One region of the Streptomyces sp. NPDC046909 genome, then DNA from elsewhere that is predicted to be linked to it. Evidence: riboswitches for the same ligand, from Rfam matches in the RefSeq annotation. Region 1 holds a riboswitch; each other region holds the start of a gene.
The links. A riboswitch is a leader RNA that binds a small molecule or an ion and turns the genes downstream of it on or off. The one in region 1 is predicted to bind cobalamin.

Region 2: another riboswitch for cobalamin. It lies ahead of ABZ928_RS22730 (CbtB-domain containing protein); the one in region 1 lies ahead of ABZ928_RS50695 (prenyltransferase/squalene oxidase repeat-containing protein).
Region 3: another riboswitch for cobalamin. It lies ahead of ABZ928_RS46410 (cobalamin biosynthesis protein); the one in region 1 lies ahead of ABZ928_RS50695 (prenyltransferase/squalene oxidase repeat-containing protein).

What each region holds. Positions count from the first base shown of each region.
Region 1 covers NZ_JBEYXC010000029.1:63,772-71,061, forward strand. Annotated here, with positions in the region: gene ABZ928_RS50680 (MBL fold metallo-hydrolase) at 1-703, shown strand, start outside; gene ABZ928_RS50685 (nuclear transport factor 2 family protein) at 764-1,246, shown strand; gene ABZ928_RS50690 (phosphotransferase) at 1,280-1,930, opposite strand; cobalamin riboswitch at 1,978-2,114, shown strand; gene ABZ928_RS50695 (prenyltransferase/squalene oxidase repeat-containing protein) at 2,229-3,470, shown strand; gene ABZ928_RS50700 (SCO2322 family protein) at 3,485-4,144, shown strand; gene ABZ928_RS50705 (energy-coupling factor transporter transmembrane component T) at 4,137-5,273, shown strand; gene ABZ928_RS50710 (ATP-binding cassette domain-containing protein) at 5,270-7,087, shown strand; gene ABZ928_RS50715 (ECF transporter S component) at 7,147-7,290, shown strand, end outside.
Region 2 covers NZ_JBEYXC010000006.1:428,951-436,240, forward strand. Annotated here, with positions in the region: gene ABZ928_RS22695 (MFS transporter) at 135-1,664, shown strand; gene ABZ928_RS22700 (methyltransferase domain-containing protein) at 1,695-2,474, opposite strand; gene ABZ928_RS22705 (DUF6454 family protein) at 2,471-3,334, opposite strand; gene ABZ928_RS22710 (hypothetical protein) at 3,470-3,820, opposite strand; gene ABZ928_RS22715 (DUF6479 family protein) at 3,907-4,272, opposite strand; gene ABZ928_RS22720 (ferredoxin) at 4,379-4,750, shown strand; gene ABZ928_RS22725 (histidine phosphatase family protein) at 4,863-5,429, opposite strand; cobalamin riboswitch at 5,525-5,678, shown strand; gene ABZ928_RS22730 (CbtB-domain containing protein) at 5,717-5,938, shown strand; gene ABZ928_RS22735 (CbtA family protein) at 5,964-6,725, shown strand; gene ABZ928_RS22740 (acyl-CoA dehydrogenase family protein) at 6,888-7,290, shown strand, end outside.
Region 3 covers NZ_JBEYXC010000022.1:96,898-104,187, forward strand. Annotated here, with positions in the region: gene cobN (cobaltochelatase subunit CobN) at 1-3,552, opposite strand, end outside; gene ABZ928_RS46405 (cobyric acid synthase) at 3,549-5,057, opposite strand; gene ABZ928_RS46410 (cobalamin biosynthesis protein) at 5,054-5,995, opposite strand; cobalamin riboswitch at 6,095-6,237, opposite strand; gene ABZ928_RS46415 (hypothetical protein) at 6,369-6,590, opposite strand; gene ABZ928_RS46420 (inorganic phosphate transporter) at 6,628-7,290, opposite strand, start outside.

The sequences.
Region 1 (7,290 bases):
CGAGACCGACGCGAGCCGCTGGCTGTCGTACATGTCGGCCAAGCTCACGGCGGCCGGCGCCCCGGAAGCCCACGTGGCCCCGCTGCGCACGGCCCGCCCCCGCCGGCTCCCCGGCTTCTCCCCCGCCGTCCCCGACCGCGAGATCGTCCCCGGCGAACTCCTCCCCCTCCCGGGCCGCCGTCTGCGCGCGATCTGGACGCCGGGCCACACCCCCGGCCATGTCTGCCTGCACCTGGAGGAGGAGCATCCCGCCCAACTCCCGGGCCACGGCCGCCTGTTCTCCGGCGACCATCTCCTCCCCGAGATCACCCCGCACATCGGCCTGTACGAGGACCCCGACGACACCACCGTCACCGACCCCCTCGGCGACTACCTCGACTCCCTCGAACGCGTCGGCCGCCTCGCCCCCGCCGAGGTGCTCCCGGCCCACCAGCACACTTTCACCGACGCGGCGGGCCGCGTACGGGAGTTGCTCGCCCACCACGAGGAACGCCTCGGCGACCTCCTGACGTTGCTGGTCGAACCCCTCACCCCCTGGCAGCTCGCCGAGCGCATGGAGTGGAACCGGCCCTGGGACCAAATCCCCTACGGATCAAGGAACATCGCGGTCTCGGAGGCCGAGGCGCATCTGCGGCGGCTGGTGAAGCTGGGGCGGGCGGAGGCGGTGACGGGGAGCGAGCCGGTGACGTACGTGGCGGTGTAGACGTACGTGGCGGTGTAATCGGCTCGCGGGGCGTGCGGCGGCGCTGCTAACAAGGGGACCATGGACCCTCTGAACTCTCTGGACCCTCTGGAGCAGCTCCTCGCCGAGCGCGCCTGTGAGCGCCTCGTCCTCGACTTCGTCCACCGCCTCGACATCGGCGACCCCGGGTCCGTGGCCGAGCTGTTCACCGAGGACGGCAGCTGGGAGTGGCCCACGCCGGGGGACGGGCGGCGGTTCGAGGGGCGGGCGGCACTGCGCGAGTACTTCGGGTCGCGCCCCGAGGACCGGCTGTCGCGGCGCGTGATGTCCAACGTCCTGGTCACGGTGACGTCTTCGGAGACGGCGTCGGCGACCTCGTACTTCACGACGTACCGGGTCGACGGCTACGGCGGCGGCATCGTGCCGCCCGGCGCGCCGGTCCAGGTCGGGCACTACGAGGACACGTTCCGGCGTACGGGGGACGGGAGTTGGCTGCTGGCGTCGCGTGCGCTGCATCTGCCGTTCGGGGGACCGACGCCTCAGGCGTCAGCGGTGAGCGCGTAGTCGAGGCTGCCACGACGGCCTTCACTTCGGCCTTCACGACGGCCAGTACGACCTGATCAACTCCTCCGCCTCACCGAGCAGTTCGACCTCCCGGCGGCTCATCGTCGGGTTGACGGCCCGCCGTCGCCGCGCCTCCGCCAGCCCCTCCCCGGTCGCCCCCGAGGGATCCGCGAGCAGCGCGGCCAGCATCGAGCCCGCCGCCTCCGCGAAGGGTTCGTCGCCCACGGCGACCTGGGCGAGGATCACCGCCGACATGCCCCAGTCGAGGCCGGGGTCGCCCTCCTCGGCGTTGGCCCAGTCGATGACGTAGGGCCCGTCGGGGGTGAGGATGACGTTGTCCGGATGCAGGTCCAGATGCACGATCCGCCCGGGGATGGCGTGCAACCGCCGCAGCAGCCCGGCCAGTTCCTCCCCCGCCTCCCGAGGCCCGATCCGCCCGGCGGCGAACGCGCCCAGCATCGTCGGCCCGTACAGCCGCTCCATGACGAGGTCGGTCCGCGAGCAGTCCTCGACCCGCACCCGGGGCACGGGGTAGCCATGCCCCCGCACCCGCTCCATCACGGCCGCCTCGGCGAGCGCGTCGCCGTACGGGTGCCGGGCGCGCCGCAGCACCCACGCCGCGTCGATCTCGTACACGTCGGAGGCCCGCCCCGAGCCGATCCGTCTCCCCGTCGCGATCCCCATGCCGGTGAACCTACCCGGCGCACAGCCGCCTCTCAGGGGGCTTGTTACGTGCCGGTAGAGTGGCCGGGTCGTCATCACACCCGTACGGGGGGAAGCCGGTGCAAATCCGGCGCTGACCCGCAACCGTGAGCCGCCCCACTCCCCGGGACGGCGAGCCGGATCGCCCCGCACGGTTCTAGTGACCGGCTCACGTGCATCGGCAACGGCCGCTGCACGGCACCGTCGAGGCATACGGAGCCGAGCCGCCGGGGTGTCCCGTGCTGCCCGGCTCCCCTTCAGGGAGAGGCACCCGCCGATCATGAACGTCCGCCGCAGCGCCGCGGTCCTGGCCGCCACCGCAGTGATCGGGGCGGCCGCACCGGCCGTGGCCGCGAGTCCTTCTCCCTCACCGTCGGTGGCGATACCCGAGGGGTTGTACGGGGCGGGGGATCCGACGTACGACGGGGTGTGGCGGCAGTCGTTGACGCTGCTGGCGCTGAACCGGCAGGGCGTGATCCCCGCCCAGAAGGCCGAGGACTGGCTGGCCGGGCAGCAGTGCGCGAGCGGCGCCTTCCCGGCGTTCCGCGCGGACACCACCAAGCCCTGCGACGCCAAGGTGATGGTCGACACCAACAGCACGGCCGCGGCCGTCCAGGCGCTCGCCACGGTCACCAGCCAGCATGAGGACGCGGTACGCAAGGGGCTCGCCTGGCTGAAGTCGGTGCAGAACGAGGACGGCGGCTGGGGCTACACGGCGGGCGGGGCGACCGACGCGAACTCCACGTCCGTCGTCATCGACGCGATCCTCGCCGCGAGCATGACAGGCACCGGGTCGATGAAGTCGTTCGAGAAGGACGGCAAGACCCCCTCCGACGCCCTGCTGAAGCTCGCCCTGCCCTGCACCGGCGACGGCGGCGCGTTCGCCTACCAGCCCGACAAGAAGGGCAAGCTCGTCGCCAACGCGGACGCCACGGCGGCGGCCGTGCTCAGCGGCCTGGGCGGGCAGCCTCAGATCTTCCTCCTCGGCGGTGAGCAGGCCTCCAAGTCCTGCGAGAAGCCCCGGGACTTCGAGCGGGCCGTCCACAACGGCGCCTCGTACCTCGCCGGGACCATGGCCAAGGACAAGTACCTTAAGTCCGCGCTCCCCGGCGCCGAGGACCAGCCGGACTACGGCAACACGGCCGACGCCGTGGTCGCCCTCTCCGCCGCCGATTTCAACGACGAGGCCGCCGCGTCCGTTCACTGGCTGGAGACCCACGCCCTGAAGTGGGCCGCGCAGAGCGGCCCGGCCGCGTACGCCCAGCTGATCTTCGCCGCCCGGGCCGGCGGCGTGGACCCGCGCGAGTTCGGCGGCAAGAACCTGGTCACCCTGCTGAACGCGACCGGCCCGAAGCCCGAGCACGTACCCACCCTGGACGAGGAACCCCTGCTGGAGGCGAACACCGACGAGGACGATGACGACGGCGCCCTCACCGTCGCCTGGACCGTCGGCGGCGGTCTCCTCCTCGGCTCCCTCATCGGCTCCGCCCTCATGCTCCGCGGCCGGAAGCGCGAGCAGTGACCCCCGTGACCTCCGTGACCCCCCGCCGCGCCGCCGCCCTCCTCCTCGCCGCGTTCCTCCTCGCGGCCCTCGCCCCCGCGTCCGCCCAGGCCACCGGCTACCGCTACTGGTCCTTCTGGGACCGCACCGGCACCGCCTGGACCTACGCCACCCAGGGCCCCGCCACCGCCGTCCCCTCCGACGGCGACGTCCAAGGCTTCCGGTTCGCCGTCAGCGCGGACTCCGCCGACGCGTCCACGCCCCGCGGTACGGCGGACTTCGCGACGATCTGCGCGAAGACCCCGGCGCCCGGGTCGGGCAGCAAGCGAGTGGCCCTGCTCATCGACTTCGGCACGCCCTCGGACGCCCCGAACGGCGAGACCCCTCCGACGGCCCGTACGGCCTGCGCGGTCGTCGCCGAGAACGCGACCACGGCCGAGGCCCTGGCAACGGTCGCGAAACCCCTCCGGTACGACACGAACGCCCTCCTGTGCGCCATCGCGGGGTATCCGGAGACGGGGTGCGGGGAGCAGGTCGCGGGAGGGGAGAAGCCGACGTCCACGGAGGAGCGGAAGAAGGAGAAGGACTCCGGGGGCAGCGGCCCGTCGATGGGACTGTTCGCGGGGGTGGCGGTGGTGACGGTGCTGGGCGGGGCGGCGGTGTGGCAGGCGAGGCGGCGGCGCCGCGATGCATAGGCCTGGCTGCGCCCAGCCACAGCACAGGGCACCCAGTGACCCGCCCCACAGTCACCACCGCCCCACCCCCCAACTCCACCCCGGCGCCTGGTGGCTCTGGTCCCTCGGCCTCGGCACCGCCGCCACCCGCACCACCAACCCCCTCCTCCTGACCCTCCTCATCACCACCTCCGCGTATGTCGTGACAACCTGCCGCCCCAACACCCCCTGGTCCCGCTCCTACACCGCGTTCGTCAAACTCGCCCTGGCCGTCCTCCTCATCCGCCTCGCCTTCACCACCTTTCTCGGTTCCCCCCTCCCCGGCACCCACGTACTCCTCACCCTCCCCGAACTCCCCCTCCCCGACTGGGCACAGGGCATCCGCCTGGGCGGCAAGGTGACCGCGGAGACCCTCACGTTCGCGTTCTACGACGGCCTGAAACTCGCCACCCTCCTGATCTGCGTAGGCGCGGCGAACGCCCTCGCAAGCCCCAGCCGCCTCCTCAAGTCCCTCCCGGGCGCCCTGTACGAGATGGGCGTCGCGGTGGTCGTCGCGATGACCTTCGCACCGAGCCTGATCGCCGACGTCCAGCGTCTCCGCGCCGCCCGTCGCCTCCGCGGCCGCCCGGACTCCGGCCTCCGCGGACTCCTCCAGGTCGCCCTCCCGGTCCTGGAGGGCGCGTTGGAACGCTCCGTGGCCCTCGCCGCCGCGATGGACGCGCGCGGATACGGCCGCACCGCCGACGTCCCTCCCCGTGTCCGCCGTACGACGACCGCACTCACCCTCGGCGGCCTGCTGGGCGTCTGCGCGGGAACGTACGGCCTGCTCACCGCCGACGGCGGCACGTACGGTCTCCCGGTCCTCCTCACCGGCCTGACCGCGGCCCTGGCAGGGCTCCGCCTGGGTGGCCGCCGCACCCCGCGCACCCGCTACCGCCCGGACCGCTGGACCACGCGCGCGTGCCTGGTCGCCGCGTCCGGCGCGACGGTGGCGGTCGCACTGGCAGTGGCAGCCACCCAGGCCCCAGCCGCGGCCCTCAACCCTGGCGTGATCCCCCTCACCGCCCCCACCCTCCCCCTCTGGCCCGCGGCGGCGATCCTCGTAGGCCTGCTCCCCGCCCTCCTCGCCCCTCACAAGGAGCCGTCGTGATCCGCTTCGAAGACGTCTCCGTCACCTACGAAGGAGCCCCCGAACCCGCCGTCCAGGGCGTGGACTTCGAGGTCCCGGAGGGCGAACTCGTCCTCCTGGCAGGCCCGTCGGGCACGGGAAAGTCGACGATCCTCAACACCGTAAGCGGCCTGGTCCCACACTTCACGGGCGGCACCCTCCGAGGCCGCGTCACCGTCGCCGGCCGCGACACCCGCACCCACAAACCCCGCGAACTCGCCGACGTCGTAGGCACGGTGGGCCAGGACCCCCTCTCCCACTTCGTGACGGACACGGTCGAGGAGGAACTCGCCTACGGCATGGAGTCCCTGGGCCTCGCCCCCGCCGTGATGCGCCGCCGAGTGGAGGAAACCCTCGACCTCCTCGGCCTGGCCGACCTCCGCAACCGCTCCCTCACCACCCTCTCCGGCGGCCAGCAGCAACGCGTGGCCATCGGCTCGGTCCTCACCCCCCACCCCCGAGCCCTCATCCTCGACGAACCCACCTCCGCCCTGGACCCCGCCGCCGCGGAAGAAGTCCTCGCGGTCCTCCAACGCCTCGTCCACGACCTCGGCACCACCATCCTCATGGCCGAACACCGCCTCGAACGAGTAATCCAGTACGCCGACCAGCTCGCCCTCCTCCCGACCCGAGGCGCAGCACCGGTACTGGGCACCCCGGCCGACATCATGGCCGTATCCCCGGTGTATCCACCGGTGGTGGACCTGGGACGACTGGCGGGCTGGTCACCGTTGCCCCTGACGGTGAGGGACGCGAGGCGGAGGGCGGGAGACCTGAGGGAGCAGCTGGAACTGCGCGCCGAGAGGCTCCCCGCGGGCACCCGCACCGCCGAGACACCGCCGCCCGCGGACAGCCGCACCGCCAAGACGCCGCCGTCTGCGGGCAATCGTGCCGCTGGGGCGGCACGGGTGGGCGCAGACGGCACCCCGCAAGCGCCGGGCCGCGCGACCCACCCCCGCCCAGCCCCCACCCGCCGCAACTGGTTCCGCAGGCTCACCCCCACCAGGTCCACCACCCCCACCACCTCCGCCCATCCCCCCACCCCTCCCCCCGCCGAAGTCCACGCCCTCTCCCTCCACCGCTCCCAGACCCGCGCCCTCCACAACATCACCCTCACCATCTCCCCCGGCGAAACCATCGCCCTCATGGGCCGCAACGGCGCCGGAAAATCCACCCTCCTCAACACCCTCGTAGGCCTCCTGGAACCCACCACAGGAAAGGTCCGCACCGGCGGAGCCGTCCCCCACCGCACCCCACCCCGAGACCTCGTCCACCACGTAGGCCTGGTCCCCCAGGAACCCCGCGACCTCCTCTACACCGACACCGTCGCGGCGGAGTGCGAGGCAGCCGACGCAGACGCCACCGCACCCCCCGGCACCTGCCGAGCCCTCGTCGACGACCTCCTCCCGGACGTACCGGACGACACCCACCCCCGGGACCTCTCCGAGGGCCAGCGCCTCGCCCTCGCCCTCGCCGTCGTACTCACCGCCCGCCCACCCCTGCTCCTCCTCGACGAACCCACCCGAGGCCTGGACTACGCGGCGAAGGCGAGACTCGTCACCCACCTCCGACAGCTCGCCACCGAGGGCCACGCCATCGTCCTGGCGACGCACGACGTGGAACTGGCCGCCGAGCTCGCCCACAGGGTCGTCCTCCTCGCCGAGGGCAAAGTGATCGCGGACGGCCCGGCGGCGGACATCGTCGTGACCTCCCCCTCCTTCGCCCCGCAGGTCAGCAAGATCCTCGCCCCACAGAAGTGGCTCACGGTGGCACAGGTGAAGGAGGCCCTCGCATGAAGTCGATGAAGTCGATGAAGTCGATGGAGTCGATGCAGTCGATGCAGTCCACGCGGTCCATGAAGGCCCCGAAGGTCATCCACCTCGGCCCCCGCTCCATAACCGCCCTGCTCCTGGTCAGCGCAGTCGGCGTAGGCGCCCTCGGCTGGCCCTTCCTCGCCCCGCCGAAGTCCGCGGCCAACGCCCACTCCCAGGACGCGCCC
Region 2 (7,290 bases), on a different contig from region 1:
GGACGGGACCGGCGCACCACCCCGGCCCGGCGGCCGGACCCCACCCCCTACGGTCCGCCGCCGGGCCCGGGAGCCTCCCCCTCACCACATCTCTCTCCGTCCTGAAGTCCTGAAGTCCCGAAGTGGGTACCCCCATGTCTGAAACAGCCCGGAAGACCCCCGGCGTCCCGGACGCCAACCGCTGGAAGGCCCTGGCCTTCATCGCGCTGGCCCAGCTGATGGTCGTCCTCGACGCGACCATCGTGAACATCGCCCTGCCCTCCGCCCAGACCGACCTGGGCATCTCCGACGGCAACCGGCAGTGGATCGTCACCGCCTATGCCCTCGCCTTCGGCGGCCTGCTGCTCTTCGGCGGACGGATCGCCGACCTGTGGGGCCGCAAGCGCGCCTTCGTCACCGGCCTGACCGGCTTCGCCGCGGCTTCCGCGCTCGGCGGCGCGGCCACCAACGAGGCGATGATGTTCGGCGCCCGCGCCCTCCAGGGCGTCTTCGGCGCCCTGCTCGCGCCCGCCGCGCTCTCCCTGCTCGCCGTGATGTTCACGGACGCCAAGGAGAGGGCCAGGGCGTTCGGCATCTACGGCGCGATCGCCGGTGGCGGCGGTGCCGTAGGTCTGATCCTCGGCGGTGTGCTGACCGAGTACCTGGACTGGCGCTGGACGTTCTTCGTCAACATCCCCTTCGCGATCGTCGCCGCCCTCGGCGCGTACTTCGTCATCCGTGAGCCGGAGGGCGGCCGCAATCGCTCCGCGCTCGACATCCCGGGCGTCGTCCTGTCCACGCTGGGCCTGGTCGCGCTGGTCTACGGCTTCACCCGCGCCGAATCCAGCGGCTGGGGCGACTCCCTGACGATCGGCATATTCGTCGCGTCGGCGGTGCTGCTGCTCGCGTTCGTGGTGACCGAGGCCAGGGTGAAGGCCCCGCTGCTGCCGCTGCGCGTGGTGACCGACCGCAACCGCGGTGGCATCTATCTCTCGCTCGGTATCGCGATCATCGCGATGTTCGGCACGTTCCTGTTCCTGACCTATTACCTCCAGATCGTGAAGGGCTACTCGCCGATCGAGACCGGGTTCGCCTTCCTGCCGATGATCGTCGGCATGATGATCGGCTCGACCCAGATCGGTGCCCGCCTCATGACCCGGGTCCCCGCGCGGACGCTGATGGGCCCCGGCTTCCTGGTCGCCGCCGTCGGCATGTTCCTGCTGACCCGGCTGGAGATCGGCTCGTCGTACACGGGGCTGATCCTGCCGTCGATGCTGCTGCTCGGTCTCGGCATGGGTACGGCGTTCATGCCGGCCATGTCCCTGGCCACGCTCGGCGTCGAGCCGCGGGACGCCGGTGTCGCCTCCGCGATGGTCAACACCTCGCAGCAGGTGGGCGGCGCGATCGGCACCGCCCTGCTGAACACGATCGCCGCGTCGGCCACGACCAGCTACATCGCCGATCACATCGGCTCCGCGAACTCCCGCTCCCAGCAGCAGCTGGTCCAGCTGGAGGGCATGGTGCACGGCTACACCAACGCCGTCTGGTTCGCCGTCGGCATGCTGGTCCTCGCCGCGGGCATCGTCGTGACCCTGGTCAACGCCGGCTCACCGGGCACGGGTTCGGTGGCGGCCTCCGGCGACGGCGCGGAGGACGAGGTGCCGGTCCCGGTCATCACGCACTGACCACCGCCGATGGCCTCGCGCGATGCCGTGTCACGCGGCGCGCAGGGTGGCGATGATCCGTGGGTGGCCGTCGATCGTCGTCATCGTGGTGTCGCCGGTCTCGGTCAGCCGGGCCCACTCGGCGAGCCGGGCGAGCGTCCGGGGGCCGAAACCCCAGTAGTGCACGTCGTCGCCGGGGTTGGCCTCGCCGGCCGAGAGGACCTGGATGGCCGGGGTGTCCTCGTGGCCCTCCGGCACGCCGTAGGTCTCCAGCAGGATCCGGCCCTCGGGGCGCAGCAGATTGCGCAGCACCTGGAGCATGCCCAGGGGGTTCGGCACCCGGTGCAGCATCCCGCAGCAGTAGATGAAGTCGAACCGCTCCTTCGGGGTGACCACCAGGTCGAGGGCGTTGGCGCGCAGATAGTCGACGGAGGAGCCCAACAGCCCCTTCATCGCCCGGAATCCGGCGCCGCCGGCGATCTCGATGCCCCACCGGCCGCGGACCATGTGGCAGTACTGCTCGTTGTCCACGGCCAGCACCCGGGCCGCGCCGCGGGCCTCGGCGAGGAAGGCGTAGAAGCCGTCGCAGGTGCCGACGTCCAGGACGTCCAGACCGGTGAAGTCGGCCGGCAGGAACGGGATGCGGTAGCGGTGGTCGCGGGCGAGACCCGGGGTGTAGAGCCCGGCCCGCTTGTTGAGGGCGAAGGTGTGGAACCAGATCGGGACGGTGTCCAGCACTTCATGACAGGCCGTCACCGGCGCCTCGACCGGCAGGAGATCGGCGACCTCCCGTTCCGCCTCGGTGACTTCGAAGGTGACTTGAGTGGTCATGAGATCTCGGCCTCCAGTACGAGCAGGCTGGAGTCGCCGAGCCGCTCGCCGTCGTCGGGGACGGCGTACATGCGCAGTCGGTCGTCCACCACCTCGATGTGCGTGGCGTTGAAGGTGACGACACGTCCGGCGGGGGACAGGACCGTCACCGGAACCTCGTGCTTGATGTCGCCCGTGGCCATGTCCAGCAGGGCGATCCCGCCGAGCTGGAAGACACCGCCGGAACCGTCCGGGTACTCGGCGATCCCCGTCCAGGACGCGAGGCCGTCAGCCATCTCCACGCAGTCCTGGAAGTCGACGTAATGGCTGCGCACGGGGACCTCGCGGTGCAGCGCGCCGTCCGAGGTCAGTTCGAGGATGCGCCGGCCGCCCCAGGTGATGCCGTACAGCTGCCCGGTGCCGGGATCGCGGGAGACGCCGCCGAGATGGTCGGGGTAGCGGAAGTCCTCCGTGACGTCACCGGTCACCGGGTCGATCCGGTACATGATCGACCGCGAGTCGGGGCGGTACTCGGCCGTCGGCACCCACACGTGCTCGCCGTCGAAGGTCAGGCCGCTGGGGTGGTAGATCGTGTCCTCGCCGAGCGTCCACTCGCGCAGCATCCGCCCTGTCGGGTCCATCTCGTAGAGGTGGCCGACGCCTTTGCCGGCGGTGCGGTCCGGGCCGCCGGGTTCGGGATGCTCGTGGCGGACGGTGGCTTCCAGGATCTCCGCGCTGCTGAGGAAGAAGTTCTCGCCGACGCGGTCGAGCCCCTGCGGGTGATGGCAGGCGAAGTCGAGGGGGATCCGGTCCACGGTGACCCATGGGGTGGCTCTGGTGAGCCGGGTGATCGCTTCATTGACGGTCAGCTGCACGCCCATGGGCCGCTCCTCGGACACCGTGCGGGCGTGGACGGCTCGCGTGGGCGGCCCTTCACCCGGTCGTGTGCGGTTCCCCCGGAGCAACGATCACAGCATGGACCGTGCCTGATCGCCACCGCGCCCGTGCCGCCGCGGCTACGTACGGTCACCCTTCGGCTTGCCGCGCTGGTCGGGTGTGCCGTGCGGCGGCGGGCTGAACGGCTGCGGCGAGGTCACCGGCGACACGGGCGAGCCCGCCCGGCCCGCCCGCTGCTCGGGGCGCAGCGCCCGCGGATCACCGTCGGTCGGTTCCGCACCGGCGTCCAGCTGCTCCAGCCGGGCCGTGAGCACCTCGGTCACGGGGAGACGGTCGCCGTGCGTGCGCTCGTAGGCGAGCAGGGTCTGTACGTCCTCCGAGCCGAGCGACCGTACGCGGCTCTCCAGGCCGCCGATGGGGAGGTGGTCGTAGTCGGGCAGAGGCAGGGTGTCGCGACCGGAGTCGGTCATGGAGCTCGCTCCCCTCTGTGCGATGCGTACGAGGTCCCAAACGTGCCCGGTGCGTACGCCGTGCGATCCGTGCACGCCCAGGTCGGTCAGCGGCCGCCGGGGCCGCCGCTGCCGAAGGAACCGCTGCTGCCCTCGGTCCACCGGGGCCGTTCCTTCTCCGGGCCCGTGCGGGTGGGGGAGTTGCCGAACGCGGGCGACTCGTGCGGGAGCACCCTGCGGTCGCCGCGGGGCACCTCGTCGGGCTCCCGGTTCTCCCGGATCTCACGGACCGGACCGCCCTCGGGCAGCCGCGGCTGCTCCTCGGGGGTCGGCGGCGGTGGCTCACGCCGGCGTATGCGAGCGCCCATCCAGAAGGCGCCGATCAGCATCGCCACGACCACGAGACCCGCGACGAGCAGCCCGATGCCGAGGGCGCCCCGGCCCGCGGCCACGTCCATCCATGCGGTAGTCATGGCACGCGAGTACCCCTGGCGTCCCGTGCGAACCAAACCGGAGAAACAGGCCGAAACCCTTGGGAGCGCGGGGTTTGACACGATCCACCACGGCTACCCGCCCGGTGTGACGACGACAACCCAGCAGGAGCTCTTCCGGTACCTGGAGGACCGCTTCGTCTGCGCACAGGCGTGCACCGAGTGCGCCCGGGCGTGTGCCCTGCGCGCGAGCCTCGTGGATCCGGACGGGACCGAGGAACAGGAACTCGTACGACGCAAGGGCATCATGTGCGCGGAGGTCTGCGACGCGACGTGCCGGGTGCTGTCCGAGCAGAACCGGCTGGACGAGAACGCCATCCGCGTCCAGCTGGAATGGTGCCGGACGGTGTGCCTGGAGTGCGCCCACGCCTTCGACGGCCGCCCCGGCGCCGAGGAGGGCGCGAAGGCCTGCCGCGACTGCGCCCAGGCCTGCACGGACTTCATGGCGACGCTGCGCTGAGCGCAGAACTGAGCGGCGTACGGCGTACTGAGCGGCGCACTGAGCGCTGAACTGAGCCCGGCGGAGGGGCCGATCGCCCTGAACCAGCCCTCGACACCGCGCCGAGCCCACCTCAGCCCAGCGCACGCCCCAGGCGTACGTTCCAGCGCCCCAGTCGGCCGCTGAGCTCGACGACCGTCAGTGGCGGGACGTCCGTGCGCCAGAACGCCGACTCCGGTGCGCCGAGGGCCCGTACGACCACCGCGCGCGCGAGTTCGGGCTCGGCCACGGCGATGACGCGCCCCGCGCCGTCGGCGACCGTGTCCAGCCACCGTCCGACTCGGTCGCACACCGCGCGCACCGACTCGCCGTCGTGCGGCGCCGACTCGGGGTCCGCGAGCCAACGGGCCAGTGACTCCGGCTCCTTGGCGCTCACGTCGGCCAAGGTCGAACCGCGCCAGCGCCCGGCGTCCAGGGCCGCCAGCGGTGCCGCGTCCTCGGCGCGCAGCCCGAGCGCGGCGGCCGTCTCCCGGCAGCGCACGGTGGGGGAGCAGACGACCAGGTCAGCTGCCGGGAGGGTGCCCGCGGCGGCCTCGGCGAGGCGGCGCCCGGAGGCGTCGAGAGAGCAGCCGTCGTCGAACCTGGCCTCCCGCAGCGCCTCCGTGATCGCGGGTGAGATCAACATCACTCGGCTGGTCATACGTCCCTTCCCCCGCTCAACAACCCCTCCAAGATCGGCATTTGACGGGCCGAACAGCCCTCCGGGAGCGCCCGGGGTGCTCCCATGCGCTCTTGGCCGCACCTCTCCCACGCGGTACCTTCTCGTGGATATCGACGACGGTTCGGTGGAAGCCGGTGGGATTCCGGCACGGTCGCGCCACTGTATGCCGGGAACGCCCTTCGGGTGCGGGCCGGGTGAGTCAGACCCGCCCCGTCGTCCTGTGCACCACCGAAACGGGACGCGAGTTCCCCCAGGAGGCTCCTGCCATGGCGCAGACCGTCGCCCAGCCGACCACCAGCTCCACCGCCGTACCCGCAAAGCTGCCGATCGGCGCCATCGCCCCCTGGGCGGTCTTCTTCGGCGTGCTGATGCTGGTCCTGCTCTACTTCGTCGGCGCCGAACAGGGCGCCACCTCCCTCATCTCCGGTGAGGGGGTCCACGAGTGGGTGCACGACGCCCGCCACCTGCTCGGCTTCCCCTGCCACTGACAGCGACGAGGAAGCACTTCCGCTCATGAACTCCGCAACTGTCAGAAACCTGTTGGTCCGCGGCATGCTCGCGGGCCTCGCCGCGGGTCTGGCCGCGCTCGTGGTCGCGTACTTCCTGGGTGAACCGAAGGTCGATCAGGCGATCGCCTTCGAGGAGTCCCACGCCCACGAGCACGGCGGCGAGGAACTCGTCAGCCGCACCCTGCAGTCCACCGCCGGCCTGTCCACCGGCGTCCTCGTCTACGGGGTCGCCTTCGGCGGTATCGCGGCGCTCGCGTACTGCTTCGCGCTCGGCCGGATCGGCCGCTTCGGGCCGCGCGCGAGCGCGCTGCTCCTGGCGGCCGCCGGACTGGGCTCCGTCTACGTCGTCCCGTTCCTGAAGTACCCGGCCAACCCGCCGGCCGTGGGCGACCCCGACACCCTCAACCAGCGCACCGCGCTGTTCTTCCTGATGATCGTGCTCAGCGTGCTGCTCACGGTCGGCGCGGTCATCCTGGGCAAGCGCCTCGCGCCCCGCCTGGGCAACTGGAACGCCACCCTCGCGGCGGGCGCGTTCTTCGTCCTCGTCGTCGGTCTGGCGTACGCCTTCCTGCCGTCGTTCAACGAGGTGCCGGAGCACTTCCCGGCCGCGCTGCTGTGGCAGTACCGGCTCGCCGCCCTCGCCGTCCAGGTGACCCTGTGGACCTCCTTCGGGCTGCTCTTCGGGCTGCTGGCGGAGCGGCTGCTGGTCCCCAGGGCGGCCAAGGAGACGGCGGGCGCGGCGCGGCCGACTCCCGTCGCCCACTGAGCGGTTCGCGCGTCACCTCACCACGAAAGGGCCCCTGGTACGCCAGGGGCCCTTTCGCGTGCCCTCGCCCGGTCTCTTCGTACGCCCTCACCATTCCCAATTTCTGAAACACGTTCTACCGTGTGCGCCGACAGGACCGGTCCCGGGGAGCCTGGAGGCGCCGTGCATCTCGAATACACGCCCGAGCAGCAGCGGCTGCGCACCGAACTGCGCGCCTACTTCGCCCAGTTGGTCCCGGAGGACGCGCACGCCCGGCACGGCGACAAACGGGAGCAGAAGCGCTTCTACCGCGACATCATCCGACGGCTCGGCGCGGACCGCTGGCTCGGCGTGGGCTGGCCCGAGGAGTACGGCGGCCGGGGCCTGAGCGCGATCGAGCAGTTCATCTTCTTCGACGAGGCCGCCCAGGCCGGAGTGCCGCTGCCGCTCATGGCGCTGAACACCGTCGGCCCGACGATCATGCAGTACGGCACGGACGAGCAGAAGGCGTACTTCCTGCCGAAGATCCTCTCCGGCGAGATCGACTTCGCGATCGGCTACAGCGAGCCCGACGCGGGCACCGACC
Region 3 (7,290 bases), on a different contig from region 1:
CTCCAGCAGCCGCTCGGTGATACCGCGCAGCGCCCACGGGTTGGACTTCTTCATGAAGTCCCGGTTCTCCGGATCGAAGACGTACTCCGCGCTGAGCTTCTCGTACATCCAGTCGTCGACCACGCCCGCCGTCGCGTCGTACCCGAAGAGGTAGTCGACGGTCGCCGCCATCTCGAAGGCACCCTTGTACCCGTGCCGCCGCATGGCCGCCATCCAGCGCGGGTTGACCACCCGGGCGCGGAACACCCGGTGGGTCTCCTCGCCCAGCGTCCGCGTCTTCACCTGGTCCGGCGTGGCCGAATCACCCACGTACGCCTCGGGGTTGGCGCCCGTGAGGTGCCGGACCATGGCGACCATGCCACCGTGGTACTGGAAGTAGTCGTCGGCGTCGACGAGATCGTGCTCGCGCGTGTCCACGTTCTTCGCGGCGACATTGATCCGTTTGAACGCGGTCTCCATGTCCCCCCGCGCCGCCCGCCCGTCGAGCCCGCGCCCATAGGCGTAACCGCCCCACACCGCGTACACCTCGGCGAGGTCCGCGTCCGACCGCCAGTTGCGGGCGTCGATCAAGGGCAACAACCCCGCCCCGTATGCCCCCGGCTTGGAGCCGAAGATACGAGCGGTCGCGCGCCGCCGGTCACCGTGCTCGGCGGTGTCCTCGTCGGCGTGGGCGCGTACGTAGTTGGCGTCGGCGGGCTCGTCCAGCTCGGCCACCTTGCGGACGGCGTCGTCGATCAGCCCGACCACGTGCGGGAAGGCGTCCCGGAAGAACCCGGAGATCCGGACGGTGACGTCGATACGCGGCCGCCCCAGCTCCTCAAGCCCGATGATCTCGAAGCCCGTCACCCGCCTCGACGCCTCGTCCCACACCGGCCGGCACCCCAGCAGCGCCAGGATCTCCGCGATGTCATCGCCCTGCGTACGCATCGCCGACGTACCCCAGACCGTCAGTCCGACGGACTTCGGGTACTCGCCGGTGTCGGCCAGATACCGCTGGACCAGCGACTCGGCGAGCGACTGCCCGACCTCCCAACTCAGCCTGGACGGAATGGCCTTGGGGTCGACGGAGTAGAAGTTCCGCCCGGTCGGGAGGACGTTGACGAGCCCGCGCGTCGGCGAACCGGACGGACCCGCCGGGACGTAACCGCCGTCGAGGGCCTTGAGGATGTGGTCGATCTCGTCGGTGGTGCGGGCGAGACGCGGCACCACCTCATTGCAGGCGAACTCCAACACGGCCACGCCGTCGGGGAGTTCGACCCCCAGCACGCCACGCAGCACGGCCGGGGCGAGGGTGACGTCCCAGTCCCGTGCCTCCATGCCCTCCGCGACCCGCCGGCACAGCTGCTCCAGCAGGTCGATCGCGTCGGCGGCACTCCGGGACGGCCCCTCGACCAGCTCGGTCAGCTCGACCGGCACCTTCACCGGCGCCCCCGGCTCGGCGAGCAACTCCTTCTCGACCAGCCCGAAATGAGCGGCGAAGGAAGCCCGCAGCCCCGGCAGCGCGTTCGCCTGTCCGCCCCACACCTGCGAGGCGCGCAGGACGGCGAGCACCAGGTTGACCCGCGCCTCGTCGACCGGCCCGCCGCCGAGGATGTGCAGTCCGTCGCGGATCTGCACGTCCTTGATCTCGCACAGATAGCCGTCGATGTGCATGACGAACTCGTCGAAGTCGTCCTCGTCCGGCTGGTCCTCGACATGCAGATCGTGGTGGAGCTCGGCCGCCTTCACCAGCGTCCAGATCTGCGCCCGCACGGCCGGAGCCTTCGTCGGGTCCAGGTCGGAGACGAGCGCGTACTCGTCGAGGAGCTGCTCCAGCTTGGCGAGGTCACCGTAGGTGTCGGCGCGGGCCATCGGCGGGACGAGATGGTCGACCACGGTTGCGTGCCCGCGCCGCTTGGCCTGGGTGCCCTCGCCGGGGTCGTTGACGATGAAGGGGTAGATCAGCGGCAGCTCCCCGAGCACGGCGTCCGGCGCACAACCCCCGCTCAGGCCGAGGCCCTTGCCCGGCAGCCACTCCATCGTGCCGTGCTTGCCCATGTGGACGATGGCGTCGGCGCCGAAGGAGTTCTCGAGCCAGCGATAGGCCGCCATGTAGTGGTGCGACGGCGGCATGTCCGGGTCGTGGTAGATCGCGATCGGGTTCTCCCCGAAGCCGCGCGGCGGCTGGATCATCACGACGACGTTCCCGAACTGGAGGGAGGCCAGCACGATCTCGTCCCCGTCGACGTAGAGGCTGCCCGGCGGCTCGCCCCACGCCTCCAGCATGCCGTCCCGCAGCTCCGGGGCGAGCTTGTCGAACCACGCCCGATAGTCGGCGAGCGGCACGCGCGCGGGGGCGGCGGCCAGCTGCTCCTCGGTGAGCCATTCGACGTCGTGGCCACCGGCGTTGATGAGCCGGTGGATCAACTCGTCCCCGTTGTCCGGGTGTCCCTCGACGACGTGCCCCGCGTCCCGCAGCGCGTCCAGCACCCGGACGGCCGACGCGGGCGTGTCCAGGCCCACCGCGTTGCCGACCCGCGAGTGCTTGGTCGGGTACGCGGTGAAGACGAGCGCGAGCTTTTTCTCGGCGTTCGGCCGGTGCTTCAACCGGGCGTGCCGCACGGCGATCCCGGCGACGCGAGCGGCCCGCTCAGGGTCGGCGACATAGACCGGGACGTCGTCGGGACCCTGCTCCTTGAAGCTGAACGGAACGGTGATGATCCGCCCGTCGAACTCCGGGATCGCGACCTGCATCGCCGCGTCCATGGGGGAGAGGGCGGCATCGGACTCGTCCCAGGCCGCCTTCGACGACGTAAGGCAAAGCCCTTGCAGCACCGGCACGTTGAGGTCGGCGAGCGCCCCGATGTCCCAGGCCTCCTCGTCTCCGCCCGCCGACGCCTGCGAGGCATGCGTGCCACCGGCGGCGAGGACGGTCGCGACGAGCGCGTCGGTCTTCCCGAGGATCTCGTACAGCCCGGCGTCCGCCCCGCGCAGCGAACCGCAGTACACGGGAAGGGCGTTGGCCCCCCGCGCCTCGATCGCGTCGCACAGGGTGTCCACGAAGCCGGTGTTGCCGCTCAGCTCATGGGCTCGGTAGAAGAGCACGCCGACGGTCGGCCGGCCCTCCTCGTAGGCGTACGAGCCGTGGACGCCGTACTCCGGCATCTTCTGCGGCTCGACGAACCCCTCACCGGTCAGCAGCACGGTGTCCGACAGGAACCGCGCGAGCTCGGTGAGGTTCGCGGTCCCGCCCTCGACCAGGTACTTCAGCGCCTTGGCGACGACACCCGCCGGGACGGACGACTCGGCCATCAACTCGGCGTCCGGAACGGCCTCGCCGCCCAGCAGCACGGTCGGGATCCCGGCGGCCTTCAGCGCGGCCAGCCCGTCCTCCCAGGCGCGCTTGCCACCGAGCAGCCGTACGACGGCGATGTCCGCGCCCTCGACGAGCGCGGGCAGCTCGGCGGCCACGTCCACGCGGGTCGGGTTGCCGATGCGGTAGTCGGCACCGGAGGCGGCCCGCGCCGCCAACAGGTCCGTGTCGGCGGTCGACAACAACAACACAGTGCTCATGCGGGCGCTCCCGGTGGAATGAAAGGCAGTCCTTGCGGCGCGCCGGACTCGATGAGCCGCCACAGCGCGTCCGTGTCCGCGTGCTGTTCGATGAGGTCGCCGAGCCGGTCGAGCTGCTCCTCGCGCAGCGCGGCGAAAGAGGTGTCGGGCGCCGGCACGAAACGGCGGCCCGCGGCGGCCGCCACTTCGCGCAGGAAGGCCCGCCGGAACCCGTCCGACTCCAGGGAGCCGTGCCAGTGGGTGCCCCAGGTGTGGCCGACGCGGATGCCGTCCAGGAAGGGCTCGCCTCCGCTGATGTCAGCGACTCCGTGATGGATCTCGTACCCCTCGACCCGCTCGCCGAGGGCTTCCCCCACCGGCCGGGTGAGGGTCTTCTCGCGGGCGAACCGCACGCGTACGGGCAGCACGCCGAGCCCCTCGACATGCCCCTGCCGGCTCTCCACCTCGTCCTCGATGTGCTCGCCGAGCACCTGGAAGCCGCCGCAGATGCCGAGGACGGGCCGCTGCTCGGCGACCCTGCGCTTGAGGGCCTCCGCGAGCCCCCTCTCCCGCAGCCACTCCAGTGCCCGGACGGTCCCCCGGGTGCCGGGGATCACGACGAGATCGGCGTCGGCCAGCTCTTCCGGCCGGTCCACGAACCGCACCACGACACCCGGTTCGGCGGCGAGGGCGTCCACGTCGGTGAAGTTCGACATGAGGGGGATGGCACAGACGGCGACCCGCAGCACGTCCTCCCCGACGGGGGGCGCGGTGTTCGACTCCCGCACGGTCCCGCGCAACGACACCCGCAGCCCGTCTTCTTCATCGATCCCGAGTCCGTGCTGGAAGGGCAGGACGCCGTAGGTGTGCCGCCCGGTGAGCCCGTGGAGCATGTCGAGCCCGGGTTCGAGGAGGGAGACATCCCCGCGGAACTTGTTGACGAGGAACCCGGCGACCAGGGCCTGGTCCTCGGGCGAGAGGAGCGCCACGGTCCCGAAGAAGGAGGCGAAGACGCCCCCGCGGTCGATGTCGCCGACGACCAGCACGGGAAGCCCGGCGTTCCGGGCGATCCCCATGTTGACGATGTCGGTCCGCCGGAGATTGATCTCGGCCGGGCTCCCGGCCCCCTCACAGATCACCGCGTCATACGTGCCCCGCAGTTCGGCGAGACAGTCCAGCACGGTCCCGAGCAGCCGCTGCTGCCGCCCCCCGTGATACCCCCGGGCGCTCAACTCGCCCACGGGCTTCCCGAGCAGCACGACCTGGCTGCTCTGCTCACCGCCGGGCTTGAGCAGCACGGGATTCATGAGCGCGGTCGGCTCGACCCGGCAGGCCTGGGCCTGCATGGCCTGAGCCCGCCCGATCTCAGCCCCTTCCTTCGTCACGAACGAATTGAGGGACATGTTCTGCGCCTTGAAGGGCGCGACCTTGACCCCTTGCCGTACCAGCCACCGGCAGATCCCGGCGGTGACGACACTCTTGCCGGCGTCGGAGGTGGTCCCGGCGACGAGCAGCCCCCCGCTCATGACGTACGTCCCTTCCCCAGGGCCCGCGCGGCGACACCGACGCCGAGCGCGAGCAGTCCGACGCGCCGGGAGAGCCGTACGGCGCGCTCGATGTCGTGCGTGGCGACGGCCCGTCCCCGGGTGTTGAGCACGGGCCGGTGCTCGACCCGCCCGGCGTACGACAGCGTCCCGCCGAGCCGCACCCCGAGCGCCCCCGCGAACGAGGCCTCCACGGGCCCGGCGTTGGGACTCGGATGCTTGCCGGCGTCCTCCCGCCACGCCCGCACGGCACCGCGAGGGTCACCACCGGCGGCCGTGGCGAGTACGGCGGTCAGCCGCGCCCCCGGCCACCCGGCGACGTCGTCGAGCCGGGCGGAGGCCCACCCGTAGCGCCGGTACCGCGCGGACTTGTGCCCGACCATCGCGTCGAGCGTGTTGACGGCCCGGAACCCGAGCAGCCCGGGAACCCCACCGAGCGCCCCCCACACCAGCGCCCCCACGACGGCATCGGACGTGTTCTCGGCAACGGACTCCACCACGGCCCGCGCGATCCCGTCCGCGTCCAGGGCCTGCGGATCCCGCCCGCACAGATGCGGCAGCCGCTCCCGCGCACCCTCGACGTCCCCGGCCTCCAGGGCCCGCCCGATGACCCGGGCCTCGCGCGCGAGCGAAGTCCCGCCCACGACGGCCCAGGTGGCGACCCCGGTCAGCGCGACGGAAGCGGCGGCGGAGGACCGTACGACTCTCTGCGCGAGGGCCCCGGTGACCACGGCACCCCCGGCACAGACGACGGCATGCAGCGCCCCCCACGCGCGGTGGTCCCGCCACAGCACCCGCTCCACGGCACCCGCGGCCCGCCCGAACGCGGCGACCGGATGCCCCCGGCGCGGATCACCGAGCAGCAGATCCCCGACGAGCCCGGCGGCGGCGCCGTACGCGAAGACGCGATCGGCACGCATCGGCTCAGCCGGCCGTGGGGTCGGGCAGCGACCTGGTGCGGTACCTCAAACGGCAGGCGAGCATGGCGATATGTCCTCACTCAGGGTGTCCACGCCCTGGTTCGACGAGACCGACGGCGAGAGTTCCTGGCTCCCGGGGCTACCTACCCCGGTGACAGTGGCGGGACCGCGCCGGACTTCCACCGGCTTCCTCTTCTGCCGTCGTACATGGCTCCGGCAGTCCACCATGGGCCCGGAAGGGCCGTCAACTTGCTGTTGACCTGCGACGGGAGAGTGTGCCGAGGCCCACATGCGGCCGGTCACAGCCGTCACAAAAGAGTGGGGTGCGGGACGGTGAACCGTCCCGCACCCCACCGGATGTCCGGTCGTCGCGTCAGGCGACGATCAGATAGATCCCGTACCCCACGGCCGCCGCGCACGCCGCGAAGCAGGCGTAGGCGCCGGCCACCGCGGCGGCCGCGGTGCCGCCCTGGGCCACTGCCCGCTCCTGGCGGGAGAGGCCCATGATGCCGAGGGTGAAGAGGGCCACGAGGGCCACGGTGACCACGAGGCTGACGCCGAAGACGGAGCCCAGTGCTGCCCAGTCGATTTCCATGCGGGTGATTCCTTCGTTGCTGCTGGGTGCGGGCGGCTCAGACGGCGGCGGCCGGCGGGGCCGCGGGCTCCGTGGTGGCGGCCGGGGACGGGATGGTGGCGGTCAGGTCGTCCGCGACCGTGCCGGTGGGCGGCGGGGTCACGGCCGCGATCGCCGTGGTGACCACGCCGGCCGGCTCGCCGTCGGTGTCGTTGACGTTGGACGCGTCCACGACCTCGCGGCGGGAGATCTTCCAGATCGCGGCGCTGGAGGCGATCAGGAAGACCGCCACGACCGCCGTGCCCCAGTCGCCGAGGTCGGTGACCGACTCCGCGAGGGCGCCTACGAGGGCTGCCGCCGGGAGCGTCAGGCCCCAGGCCACGAACATGCGGGTCGCCGTGGACCAGCGGACCACGCCGCCCTTGCGGCCGAGGCCGGCGCCCATCACCGAACCGGAGACGGAGTGCGTGGTGGAGAGGGAGAAGCCCAGGTGCGAGGAGGCGAGGATGACCGTCGCGGCGCTGGTCTGGGCGGCGAAGCCCTGCTGCGGCTGGAGGTCGGTCAGGCCCTTGCCCATCGTGCGGATGATGCGCCAGCCGCCGAGGTAGGTGCCGAGCGCGATGGCCAGACCCGCGGAGAGGATGACCCAGGTGGGCGGGTCGGAGTCGGGGGCGACGGCGCCGCCGGCGACGAGGGCGAGGGTGATGATGCCCATCGTCTT